3 regions of the Ruminococcus sp. HUN007 genome follow, and region 3 is predicted to be linked to each of the others. Evidence: predicted binding sites of a transcription regulator. Region 3 holds the regulator's gene; each other region holds the start of a gene.
The links. Region 3 encodes HrcA, which represses chaperone genes, less so after heat shock. Its sites were predicted from a motif close to TGTTAGCACTCNNNNNNNNNGAGTGCTAACA; they were not measured.

Region 1 (4,209 bases), 560 kb from region 3:
AGAGCGTTGCTTATGCACAGACGGACGATGATCTCGCCTTCCCTGTCCGAGTCTCCCGCATTTACTATGGTATCTGTATCTTCGCGGAGGCAGAGTTCCTTTATTGTTTCAAACTGTTTTTTTACACCGTCATCCTGCCTGCCTGATGTATCTTTTTTCAGCTCAAATCTGTACGACTCAGGGAAACACGGCAGATTCTTTAGTGTCCAGTATTTTTCCCCTTCAGGAAGAGGATTGTAGGTTTCTATATCAGCCAGAGTAAACAGATGGCCGAACGCCCATGTAACGATATATCCGTTGCCTTCCAGAAATCCGTCCCTCTTTGACATACCGCCTATTGCCGCTGCGATATTTCTTCCAAGACTCGGTTTTTCTGCGATTATAACAGTCATCTCATCTATTCCTTTCGGTTTACTTCGGATAGCACCTGAGGAGTACGATAACACTCACAGGCACTGATCAGCGACTCCTTTACAAACACTGCAGGAACTATAATTGTACCATATTTTCGCGTTTTTATCAAGTGGAACTGTTACGGTGCAGGATCATTCACGCTCAGGAATGCCGAATCTTGCGAGATGGCCGTTCTTGTATCTGATATCAGAGGTAACATCGGCTATTACCCAGTCCGGAGTCTGATATTTTTCTGCCGCACTGAAGTCAGGGAATTCTATCTCCATATAGGCAAGCCCGTCAAGATCGCCGTGGAAAATATCAATGGCGATGACCTGACCGGCATCCATAAACTGATATCTTGTCTTGTGGATAGTATTACCTTCCTTTTTCTTTATAATGTCGTTGTACTCATCTTCCGTTATTGCGATATTGGTCTCGTCACGAGCAAGGCCGTCGCTTCTCATATTGGATTTTACCGTAAATTCATAGGACGCACCGCTGTCGTATTTTCTGAGTCTCATTTCAGGCGAAAAGCACACATATGTCTGCTCGATCTCGATAACATGCTCCACCCAAGAAAGATTATACGGGATCCTATCCTTATCGATCAGCCATTTCTTTTCGATCTCCACATCATCGGCATCGATCTTTTTTATCGCATCGATGTAATCCTTCGAGATCTTATAGTCGGTCTGACCTTCTTTCGGTTCAGTTTTCTCCGGCTCATTCGGTTTCTCTTCTCCAATCAGATACGACTTCAGATGTATCAGGTCCAGCACATTAACAGTACCGTTTCCGTCCACATCGTAGTTTAGTAACCCTTCCGCACTTAATCTTCCGGCATTCATGAACATTGCCGCAGCGACAAGAACACTTCCGCAGCAGACTGTTAAAAATTTTGATTTTCTCATTTTTGTACCTCCTGAAAAACAGACTGAGTAAGTTTCCCAAATATAGTATAACCTATAGGTCTCATGAAATCAAGGCTTTCTGAGCTCAACGATGCACTTGTTAATAAAAAACAGTAATATGAAACCTGTGTGAAAATTAGCACTCTCCCCTTGACAGTGCTAATCAAGAATGCTATAATATAATCAGAACAAAGGAACAGAGAAGCACAAAAGGATCCGGGTGCTGAACCCTCCGTCCCCTTGCTCGAAGCAATGGAAACAATGTGACGAGTAAAAAAGGAGGACTGACCTATGTTGTATCCAAGCATTTTCGGTGAAAACTTATTCGATGATTTCTTCAGATTTCCTGATTTCAGCAGAGACGTGGAGAAGAAGCTGTACGGTAAACACGCCGCCCAGGTCATGAGGACTGATGTTCATGAGCATGATGATCACTATGAGATCGTGATCGACCTGCCGGGCTTCAAGAAAGATCAGATCAATCTTGAGCTTCAGAACGGTTATCTGACTGTCAGTGTCGCAAAGGGACTTGACAAGGACGAAAAAACTAAGAAGGGCAAGCTGATCCGTCAGGAGCGTTATGCAGGCGCAATGCAGAGGAGCTTCTATATCGGAGATACTGTTACAGAAGCCGATGTGAAGGCGAAGTTTGAGGACGGTGTTCTGAACATCTGCGTTCCGAAGGCAGAACCTAAGAAGCTGGAGAATCACAAGTATATTGCAATTGAGGGATAATACCTCGCTAAGTTATGATCCCAAAATGATGCTCCCCGGAGCTGTTCGTATGAGCAGTTCCGGGGAGTTTGTTTTTATGTGATAAGGGAAAGTTAAAGCCGTTAAAGGAATGGTACGTGTTGTAAAATATCATCAGCCACCCGGCGGGGTGGCTGATGATTTCAATAGCAGTCGACGGCCCGGAAGAGACGGCGACTTCCTTTCATTCTTAAGTTTCATTATCCCACAGTTTGTTACCGTCAGGATCATAGACTGCTTTATGATCATCCGGATATTCCGGAAGATCCTTATGGCATACGTTGTGAGTATCAACAAGTTTAAGTCCACTCTTTGTTACAACTTCAAATCTGAATGAAATCGTATTATCTTTAGTAGTGATCTTATCGCAGTTTATCGTGTTTCCGTTACGGAAATCTTCAGTTATATCTACTGTTTTAATATCCTCGCTTCCTGCCATGTAGGTTACTTTTATCGATTCAATATTCTCCGGGTCTTCAGCTTCGACTAAATAACCGCCTTCAAAGCTGATATTTCCTCCGGCAATTAATGTAGATGCGTTATTATATGCCACCGAGATCTGCGGGATCACATTCTGAAATATTTCGTCTTCAAATACATCTGCATCCTCAGTAACAGTTCTTCCGTCGTCAGTTATTTTTACTACCGCGTTATCTATGACTTTAAACATATCTGCCCTGAACGAACCGCTGTAAAGTCCCGGAGCATATTTTTCAAGAGCGACATCTGTTCCGTCAATGTTTACCGTTACTTTGGTGTCATCTGAATATTCTTTCAGCTCAATGGTATAGACTATATCAACCATCTTTTCTTTAAAATCAGCATTTCTCGTAACATATGAAATGCGTCTGAAATGTGTTGCGTTTTCTTCTATTTCACGGCGCAGATCAGATATTTCCGTCTTCATATCCATGATATCGTCAATATAATTTTCCGACTGCGAAGTGATACGCTGACTGTTGATCAGAGTGATCCATACTATCAGAAAAATAAAAGCCAGATATACTATAAGAGCTGTCATTTTAGGTTCCGGAACTGAAGTATGCGTTCCGCGGGCCTCACCTTTGGCTATCTTGTCAAGACGCCTGTTATAAAGGTAAATGCAAAGGCCCAGTATTATCACTGCCGCAGCAGCAACGACTATAAGTAAAGATTTCATAATTCCCATTTTTCATTCCTCCTTGTCAGAAATCAAAGAATCTCCGGAACTCGCTGTAGTAGCTTCTCGTCACATCCACCAGAGTTCCGTCCGTCATTGTAAGTACATATTTCATCGAAAGCGCCGGTCGTATCTTTTTCACATGTTTCCGTGAAATGATGACCGACTTGCTTATCCTTAAAAATTCCTTCGGATCAAGCTTTGTTTCAAGCTGATAGATACGGTCCTGTGAATAGTATGTATCCTTAAGGGTGTGTATCTCGATATCCTTCCCGAAAGATTCGATAAACACGACCTCATCTGCCGATATCCGGACAGTCTCCCTGTCTTTGCCGCGCGCCGCAAGGAAAGAGGCATATCCTGAAGATTCCGAAATCACATATTCCGCATCCTCACCGATCTCAATACCGTGTTCTGCAAGAAATTTTTCTACTAAGCTTTGTTTTTCATCTGAAACAGAAATCCGAAACTTCATTTTCATACCTCCTGTCTGTATTTTCAGTATATCATAAATCCGTTTCGTAAAAAAGAGGTAAGAAACAAGATGCACCGGATTCAGGCATGAGTTGCACTTAAAATGCATAAACTCACCGGATCCGGTGCATTTTACTTCGTATTTACTGCAGCAGATCAAGCTGCAGTGATTAGAAATGGTACCATCAAAACATTGTTTTGATGGTGCTACTTATAAAACCGGGCTGCATTGGCAGCCCGGTTTAACCTTTTCGATGTTTTTTGATTTCATATCTCGTTTTGAATAAATAATCCATTGGATTTCTCCGAACAGTACAGATCGTACACATAACCTGAACTTTCGCGGTAAAGACCTGTTTCGAGGTCCTGCAGTTTTTCAAAAGTTACAGAAGAAAAAAAAGCTCTTCATTGCTGCTTCATAATCTGTTTTTTCATCATTAACGATATATTCAATAATATCCTGAATATTGAACTCCATCAACTGTTCCTGAATTGTCATTTTATCGTTCCTTCTTT
Region 2 (4,209 bases), 130 kb from region 3:
ATTTCCGGATGTATCTTCAACCAGAGTGAATTCAAAATCTATTGTTTCACGTTTTGAGGTGTCTTTTTCGTCAACGCGCACAGCCTTTGCACGTACTTTGTCGCCGGCTTTTTTGCCGCGCCTGTTTATGGCATCCATGAAGGAGTCGTAGTCATTGACTCTGATATTTTCGATTTCCACGATTATATCCTTTGCTTTGAGTCCTGACTTTGAAATGTCGCAGTTTTCGTCCATGGATTCTATCAGAAGGCCTTCCGGCAGACCGGAAGCTGCTGACTGGGCGGCTGTGATCTCGTAGAAGGTTATTCCGACTTTGAATCGTCCGCTTATAAATCCGTTGGCGACAAGTTCTTCTATAACGGGCTTGGCATCATTGATCGCAATCGCAAAACCGAGACCTTCATAGCCGTAGCTCGAGCTTACATATTTTGATGAGGTTATTCCTATTACCTGGCCGAACATGTTTACAAGAGCGCCTCCGGAGTTGCCGGGGCTTATTGCGGCGTCAGTCTGGATGCAGTTCATTTCGCGTCCGGTCTGGTCACCTCGTATCATTCGGTTTATACCGGAAACGTAACCTCCGGATATGCTTCCGTGAAGACCGCCCGGGTTTCCGATGGCCATTACCTGTTCACCCTGTATTACATCATCTGAATTGCCGAATTCGGCAGGCTTCAGCTTTTTGTCTCCCGGGGCTATTTTCACCACGCCGATATCGGTTTTTGCGTCATAGCCGACGACTTCGGCGGTGAAGACTGATTTGTCCGAAAGAACTGCTTTTACGGTTTTGCCGTTCTGTATTACGTGAGCATTTGTTGCGATATATCCGTCAGCAGAAAGTATAATGCCTGATCCGCTGCCTGAAGGTGTGTCGGTTTTGCCGTCTTCGTATATGATTATTTCCACTACTGAAGGTCCGACTGCCTGGCAGATGCCGGATGAGGTGTAGCGTCCGGTGCTGTCTTTCAGATCCTCATCCTTGTCAGGACGGCTGTTGAGACCAAGTACAACAGTTGTTCTGGTTCCGGGAGAGTAAAAGCTGTCTTTCAGCCTGAAGGACCGGACGACAATGCAGTATACAGCAAAAGCAAGTATAAGAAGCACTGCGCATATTGAAAGAAAAACAGCCGGCTTTGGTGTGCGTTCTTCACGTTCCTGCAGTCTGTTTCTGTAGTCAGTGTCACAAAGGAATTTTTCTGCGTCGTATATCAGGAGTTCCTTGTCAAAAACATTTTCCGGAAGTACTGCCTTTTCTTCGTTTCCGCCGGAAGGTTCTGTGGTGTTGTTTTCAAATTGTTCCATTTGTGTCCTTTCGTTGTTCTGTTGTTTGCCTTTATGCAGGCTCCTCGATCTCTGTTTCGAATTTGTATCCTACGCCCCAGACGGTCTTAAGGGACCATTTGTCCGAAGTGCCTTCGAGTTTTTCGCGGAGTCTTTTAATGTGTACGTCTACAGTTCTTGAATCGCCGTAGTATTCAAATCCCCATACTTCGTCGAGAAGCTGGTCGCGTGTGTAGACCCTGTTCGGGTTGGAGGCAAGAAAGTAAAGAAGTTCAAGTTCCTTCGGAGGAGCTTCCTTTACTATGCCGTTTACCTTGAGCTCGTACTGTGAAAGATTCACCGTAAGTCTGTCGTGTGAGACTTCCTTGTTGTCGCTGTGTCCGGAGAAGCTTGTTCTGCGGTGCACCGCCTTTATACGTGCCATTACTTCCTTTATTTCAAAAGGCTTTGTAATATAGTCATCAGCTCCGAGTTCCAGTCCCAGAACCTTGTCGAATGTGTCATTCCGTGATGTTATTATTATAAGAGGTACGGACGATTTTTTTCTTATTTCCTTGCAGAGCTGCCAGCCGTCTGAACCGGGAACAGCAACGTCAAGAAGTATGAAATCAGTCTTTACAGCTCTGAACGTGATCATGGCGTTTTCTCCGTCATGAGCGAAAATAACTGTGTTTCCGTCTTTTTCGAGAGCAGATTTAAGAACACTGCATGTGTTTTTGTCATCGTCGATTATAAGGACTTTGCCCAGTGACATTCTGCATCATCTCCTTTGCCAGAAAAATAAGGGGCTATTATTATTGACCGGTTGCATTGAAAGTCAGATTTATCTTTGACGTTCACTATAATTATACAATAATAAACTGATGTGTACAAGCAGAATTGTGAACAAATTATTACGTGGAAATTAATAAGAATTTAACATACTTTCAGATGTTAAAATCGCTTATGCTAGTTGCACAAATATTCATGCATGACGTGGAATACTAAAAACAATTCCACAAAGTTTCGGGAAAATTGCTTAAACCCCTTGATTGTTTTATTATAAGTTGGTAAAATATAATTAGCACTCAAAGATAAAGAGTGCTAATAAATATAATCAGTTATCCTGAAAAGTTTTAAGGAGGAAATATATTATGACAATCAAACCACTTGCAGACAGAGTAGTTGTTAAACTTACTGAAGCAGAGGAAACAACAAAGAGCGGAATCATTCTTACCGGTTCAGCAAAGGAAAAGCCACAGGTATCAGAAGTAGTAGCTGTTGGTCCCGGCGGAATGGTTGACGGAAACAAGGTTGAAATGTACGTTAAGCCTGGCGACAAGGTTCTTACGGGCAAGTACTCAGGAACAGAAGTCAAGGTTGACGGCGTTGAATACACTATCCTCAGACAGGAAGACATTCTCGCTATCGTTGAATAATTAATGAAACGCTGATCTATTCATAAATCAGCGTGGGGTACGGGGCGAAGCCTGCAATCTCCCCGCTTCAGCAATCCGGCAAAGCCGGATTGCTGACTTGAGCTAAGAAAGAAAATATAAATCAGATATAAAGGAGTAATAGTTATGGCAAAGAATATTATTTACGGCGAAGAAGCCAGAAAAGCACTTCAGGCTGGTATCAACAAGCTTGCAGATACAGTAAAGATCACACTCGGACCTAAGGGCAGAAACGTAGTTCTCGACAAGAAATTCGGTGCTCCGCTCATCACAAATGACGGTGTTACAATTGCCAAGGAGATCGAGCTCGAAGATGCATTCGAAAACATGGGTGCTCAGCTCGTTAAGGAAGTTGCTACAAAGACAAATGACGCTGCCGGTGACGGTACAACAACAGCTACACTCCTTGCACAGGCTCTCATCCGTGAAGGTATGAAGAACGTTGCTGCAGGTGCTAACCCGATGATCGTAAGAAAGGGTATCTCAAAGGCTGTTGACGCTGCAGTAAAGTCTATCGTTGACAATTCAAAGAAAATTGAAGGTTCAGCTGATATCGCAAGAGTTGCTACTATCTCATCAGCTGACGAAAACGTTGGTAAGCTCATCGCTGAAGCAATGGAAAAGGTAACATCGGACGGTGTTATCACTATCGAAGAAAGCAAGACTGCAGAAACATACAGCGAAGTTGTTGAAGGTATGCAGTTTGACCGCGGATACATCTCACCTTACATGGTTACAGATACAGACAAGATGAAGGCTGTTATCGATGATGCTCTCATCCTCATCACAGACAAGAAGATCTCAAGCATCCAGGACATCCTTCCGCTTCTCGAACAGATCGTTCAGGCAGGCAAGAAGCTCGTTATCATTGCTGAGGACATCGAAGGCGAAGCTCTTACAACTCTCGTTCTCAACAAGCTCAGAGGAACATTCGTATGCGTAGGTGTCAAGGCTCCTGGCTTCGGCGACAGACGTAAGGAAATGCTCAAGGATATCGCTATCCTCACAGGCGGTGAAGTTATCACAGAAGAACTCGGCCTCGAACTCAAGGATACAACAATGGATCAGCTCGGCCGCGCTAAGCAGGTCGTTATCGGCAAGGAAAACACAATTATCGTTGACGGTGCAGGTTCAGGCGAAGCAGTTAAGGAAAGACTCGCTCAGATCAAGGCTCAGATCGAAACAACAACATCTGACTTCGACAAGGAAAAGCTTCAGGAAAGAGTTGCAAAGCTTTCAGGCGGCGTAGCTGTTATCAAGGTAGGTGCTGCTACTGAGATCGAAATGAAGGAAAAGAAGCTCAGAATCGAAGATGCTCTTGCAGCTACAAAGGCAGCTGTTGAAGAAGGTATCGTAGCAGGCGGCGGTACAGCTCTTATCAATGCTATGCCAGCAGTTGAAAAGCTCATCCCTGAACTCGAAGGCGACGAAAGAACAGGCGCCAAGATCGTTCTCAAGGCTCTTGAAGAACCGGTTCGTCAGATCGCTCTCA
Region 3 (4,209 bases):
TTGCTGAGATCTCCTGTGGTGTGTACTTCTTGCCGTCTATATCTACCTTGTAGTCTGAACCCATGTGACGCTTGATGGAGATGATAGTCTTGTCAGGGTTTGTGATAGCCTGATGCTTTGCTGTCTGACCAACAAGTCTTTCGCCGTTCTTTGTGAATGCAACTACTGAAGGAGTTGTTCTTGCACCTTCTGAGTTAGGGATAACTACTGAGTTACCGCCTTCCATAACTGCTACGCATGAGTTTGTTGTACCTAAGTCAATACCAATGATCTTTCCCATAACTGATTCATCCTTTCAATCTGAATGTTTATATTTGTTTATTGTTTGTTTGCGTTTTAATATCCTGTCATCAGAATGATCTGTGATCAGGCGGTTACTGCAACCATTGCAGTTCTTATTACTCTGTCGCCGAGTTTGTATCCCTTCTGGAATACCTCGCATACAGTGTCAGATTCGGCGTCTTCGCTTTCCACCTGCTTGATGGCGTTGTGGAAGTTCGGATCAAATGGTGCGCCGAGTGCTTCTATTTCTGTTACTCCGAGCTTTTCGAGAATGCCGTTGAGCTGAGTGAAGATCATTTCAACACCCTTCTTGAAGTTTTCATCCTCGCACGGAGCATCGAGTGCTCTTTCGAAGTTGTCCAGAGCGGGGAGGATAGCGCCTATTGTTTTTGCTGCGGAATCTCCGTATGCTTCAGTTTTTTCTCTTGAAGTTCTCTTTCTGAAGTTGTCGAACTCAGCGAAAAGTCTCATGTAATTGTCCTTTTCCTTTTTAAGTTCTTCCTCAAGTGCAGTGACTTTTGCATCAGCACTTTCTTCCGGCGATGCTTCAGAAGTTTCCTCCGCTGTTTCTGCATTTTCTGCGGCAGCTTCTTCTGCTTCGTTTTCAGAAGCTTCGTTCACTTCGAGTTCCTTTTCTGAAGTTTCTTCTGCGTGCTTTTTCTTACTCATTATTGTCTGGTTCCTTTCCCGCAGTTTCCGGAATTTCTCCGGTAAGAACATCTGTTATCTTCTGCGTAAAATACTCTATATAAGGTATGATCTTTGCATAGTTGAGTCGCATCGGTCCGACTATTCCGAGTGAACCGGCTTCCTTGTCACCCTTGCGGTACTTTGAAACTATCATGCTCGAGTTGCCGATTATGAAGTCGTCATTTTCCTCACTGAACATTACCTGTATTCCGCTGAAACTGCTGTCAAGGAACTCAGCAAAATCATTTTTGTGTTCAATGAATCTTACTATCTCGTTCTTGTCAAAGTCGCTGCACGAGATCAGGTTGTTTTGTGCCGCTTATCGTAAGCTCATTGTGGAGAAGATCCTGTGAAAGTTCACACAGACCTTTTACCAGCGGAGCAAGGGTAATCATATAAGCACCGAGTGCTGTAATAAGTTTTTCCATTCGTTCTTCCGAGAGTTCCTCGATTGAAACACCCTGAAGATTTTCCTGAATGTAATGTGAAAAAAATGCGAGCTGTTCTTCATCAAGATCAAATTCAAGTCTGCATGCCTTGTTCTTGATACTGCCGTTTGATGTGATAAGCAGTATAAGGTAAAGACGCTTGCCGGTCGGAACAACATCAACCTTGGTGATGACTGAAAACTTAGGTGCGGAATTTGCAACTACAGAAGCGCATTTTGTGAGTTCCGCAAGAGCTTTTCCGGCACTTTGAATTATTGATTCTTCAGTGAGGTTTTCCTCTTCACCGAGCATTGCATCAAGTCTCTGACGTTCGCTTTCCGAGAGTTCCTCGACTGTCATCAGCTGATCTATGTACAGGCGGTATCCGTTGAATGTAGGAATTCGTCCTGCCGATGTGTGCGGCTGTTCAAGGTATCCGAGCTGTTCGAGAACAGACATGTCGTTTCGGATCGTGGCTGCTGAAACGTTGATGCCCGGTACTTTGGAAATGGCCTTTGAACCAACAGGCTCGCCTGTAAGAATATATTCATCTACAACAGCTGCCAGTATTTTTAGCTTTCGTTCATCCATCTGAAAGCCTCCTGATTAGCAATATTGGTTCGTAAGTGTTAGCACTCTATCTCTCTGAGTGCTAAATATAATTTAACATTATTTAAGGCGAATGTCAATAGGTTTATTCATCTTTGTTAAAACTGTCAAAGTAGATGCCCGAAATTTGAATCTGATGTTATTTGTGCACAAAAAAAGCGTCCCTTTTTTGCGGGACGCCGTAATGATTTTATTATCGTTTTGATGGTTACTCATTAGCACTCCCTTTACGGGAGAGATAAAAGTGCGGATACGCTGCGGTTTTAAACGAGGCTACTGCATAAGAAATGATTTATAGAAATCAGAAAATCCGCTGTCGTCCGGTTTTCTTTCCGCAGGTGCTGATGCGGCTTTTTCTATAGCTTCGGTCATGAAAGTATCCTGTGCGCTTATGTTCTTTCTGCGGACACTCTTTCTGCGGTACATTCCGTCTGAACCCTGGATCCTTGCCTTGGTGTCATCTGAAATGAGAGTTTCAAAAATGTTCACAACGCGGTCCTTTATGTCCGGGTCATACACCGGTACTGCTACCTCGACGCGCTTGACAGTGTTACGGGTCATGAAGTCAGCGGAACTGATGTATACTTTTCTTCTCTGCTTCGTTCCGAAAATATAGATGCGGCTGTGTTCAAGGAAACGGCCTACTATGCTTGTCACACGTATGTTATCAGTCTTTCCCTTTACCCCTGAAATAAGGCAGCACAGGCCTCGTATGACGAGTTCTGTTCGTACGCCTGCCTGTGAAGCTTCGGCGAGTTTGTCGATTATGACTTTGTCGGAAAGTGAATTTATCTTTATGCCGATGTATGCCTTGTTTCCGCTTCTGGCCTGCATTATTTCCTCGTCGATCATTTCAATGACCTTTGACTGCAGGCATAACGGAGCGACCAGCAGGCTGTCTGACTTCTTCACGAGTGAGCCGAGTGAAAGTGCGTTGAAGACTTCAAGTGCTCCGGCAGCTATTTTTTCATTTGCCGTCAGAAGTGAAAGGTCGGTGTACAGTTCGGAAGTCTTTTCGTTGTAGTTTCCGGTGCCCACCTGTGTAATGTACTCGAGTCTGCCGCCTCTTCTGCGGGTTATAAGCAGAAGCTTTGAATGGACTTTCAGACCCGGCGGTCCGTATATAATAGTACATCCGGCATTCTGGAGACGTTTTGACCAGCCGATGTTGTTCTCCTCATCGAATCTGGCGCGCAGTTCTACCAGTACGAGAACGTCCTTGCCGCGTTCGGCCATGTCCACCAGAGCCTGAATTATCTTGCTGTTGCGTGCAAGGCGGTACAGCGTTATTTTTACCGATACCACATCAGGATCCGCTGCAGCTTCGTTCAGCATGCGGATAAAAGGCTTGATGCTTTCGTAAGGGTAGTGCAGGATTATATCTTTCTGACGTATCTGCTCTGCCATCGGTCTGTTTTCGTTTATAGCAGGGGAGTGCTGCGGTGCGAAATGCATGTAGCACAGCTCCGGCTTTGAGGTTTCAAACATCGACTTTATCATGAATGTAAATGAAAGGTCGAGCGGAGCCGATGCGGAAAATACCTGGTTTTCACTGATTTCAAGGCGCTTGCACAGATACTTCACCATTTCACTTCCGGTTGCGCCGCATATCTGCAGACGTACCGGTGCGAGCTTCTTTCTTTTCTTGATCAGTTCTTCCATTACGTCGCGGAAATCAAAGTCGTTGTCAAGAAGCGAGTCGTCATCCTCGCTTATGTCAGCGTTTCTCGTGACGCGTATTATCGACTTTTCAAGAACGCTGTAGTTTTCAAATACCTCGGAGGCGTATTTGAGTATCACATCCTCGGCAAGTACAAACCGGAACGGCCTGCGGCTCAGCTGGATGACGCGCTTTATGCGTTCGCTGACCGGAAGCAGCCCGATTTTGTTGCCCGATTTCGAATCGAGGCGGACTGCTATATAAAGTTCCTTGTTTTTTATAAAAGGAAGGGGATGGCGCTTGTCGATTATCAGCGGCGAGAGTACGGGCTGTATCTCCGCTCTGAAATATTCACGCAGAAAAGCGTCTTCCTCATCTGTCAGCCTGTCCATCGAGACCTGCTTTATATCATGCTTTTCAAGCAGCTTCATTATGTCGCGGTAAGCCTTGTCCTTCTGCGGTTCCGTCTTCCTTACCCGTGCAAATATAGAATCGAGCTGCTCGCGGCTCGTCATGTTGGTTTTATTCTCCCGAAGCTCC

Region 1: a site for HrcA is predicted at 1,442-1,472, ahead of CC97_RS17485 (Hsp20/alpha crystallin family protein). Genes of this name have one in related genera too.
Region 2: a site for HrcA is predicted at 2,340-2,370, ahead of CC97_RS14710 (co-chaperone GroES). Genes of this name have one in related genera too.

Annotation. Positions count from the first base shown of each region.
Region 1 is NZ_JOOA01000002.1:3,083,661-3,087,869, reverse strand. Features, by position in the region: gene CC97_RS17495 (type IA DNA topoisomerase) at 1-392, opposite strand, end outside; gene CC97_RS19230 (hypothetical protein) at 546-1,307, opposite strand; gene CC97_RS17485 (Hsp20/alpha crystallin family protein) at 1,599-2,042, shown strand; gene CC97_RS17480 (hypothetical protein) at 2,251-3,228, opposite strand; gene CC97_RS17475 (LytTR family DNA-binding domain-containing protein) at 3,245-3,694, opposite strand; gene CC97_RS21420 (hypothetical protein) at 4,070-4,192, opposite strand; gene CC97_RS17470 (DUF3990 domain-containing protein) at 4,189-4,209, opposite strand, start outside.
Region 2 is NZ_JOOA01000002.1:2,399,503-2,403,711, forward strand. Features, by position in the region: gene CC97_RS14700 (trypsin-like peptidase domain-containing protein) at 1-1,302, opposite strand, end outside; gene CC97_RS14705 (response regulator transcription factor) at 1,334-2,035, opposite strand; gene CC97_RS14710 (co-chaperone GroES) at 2,415-2,699, shown strand; gene groL (chaperonin GroEL) at 2,844-4,209, shown strand, end outside.
Region 3 is NZ_JOOA01000002.1:2,527,892-2,532,100, forward strand. Features, by position in the region: gene dnaK (molecular chaperone DnaK) at 1-280, opposite strand, end outside; gene grpE (nucleotide exchange factor GrpE) at 367-951, opposite strand; gene CC97_RS21110 (HrcA family transcriptional regulator) at 944-1,276, opposite strand; gene hrcA (heat-inducible transcriptional repressor HrcA) at 1,254-1,991, opposite strand; gene ppk1 (polyphosphate kinase 1) at 2,283-4,209, opposite strand, start outside.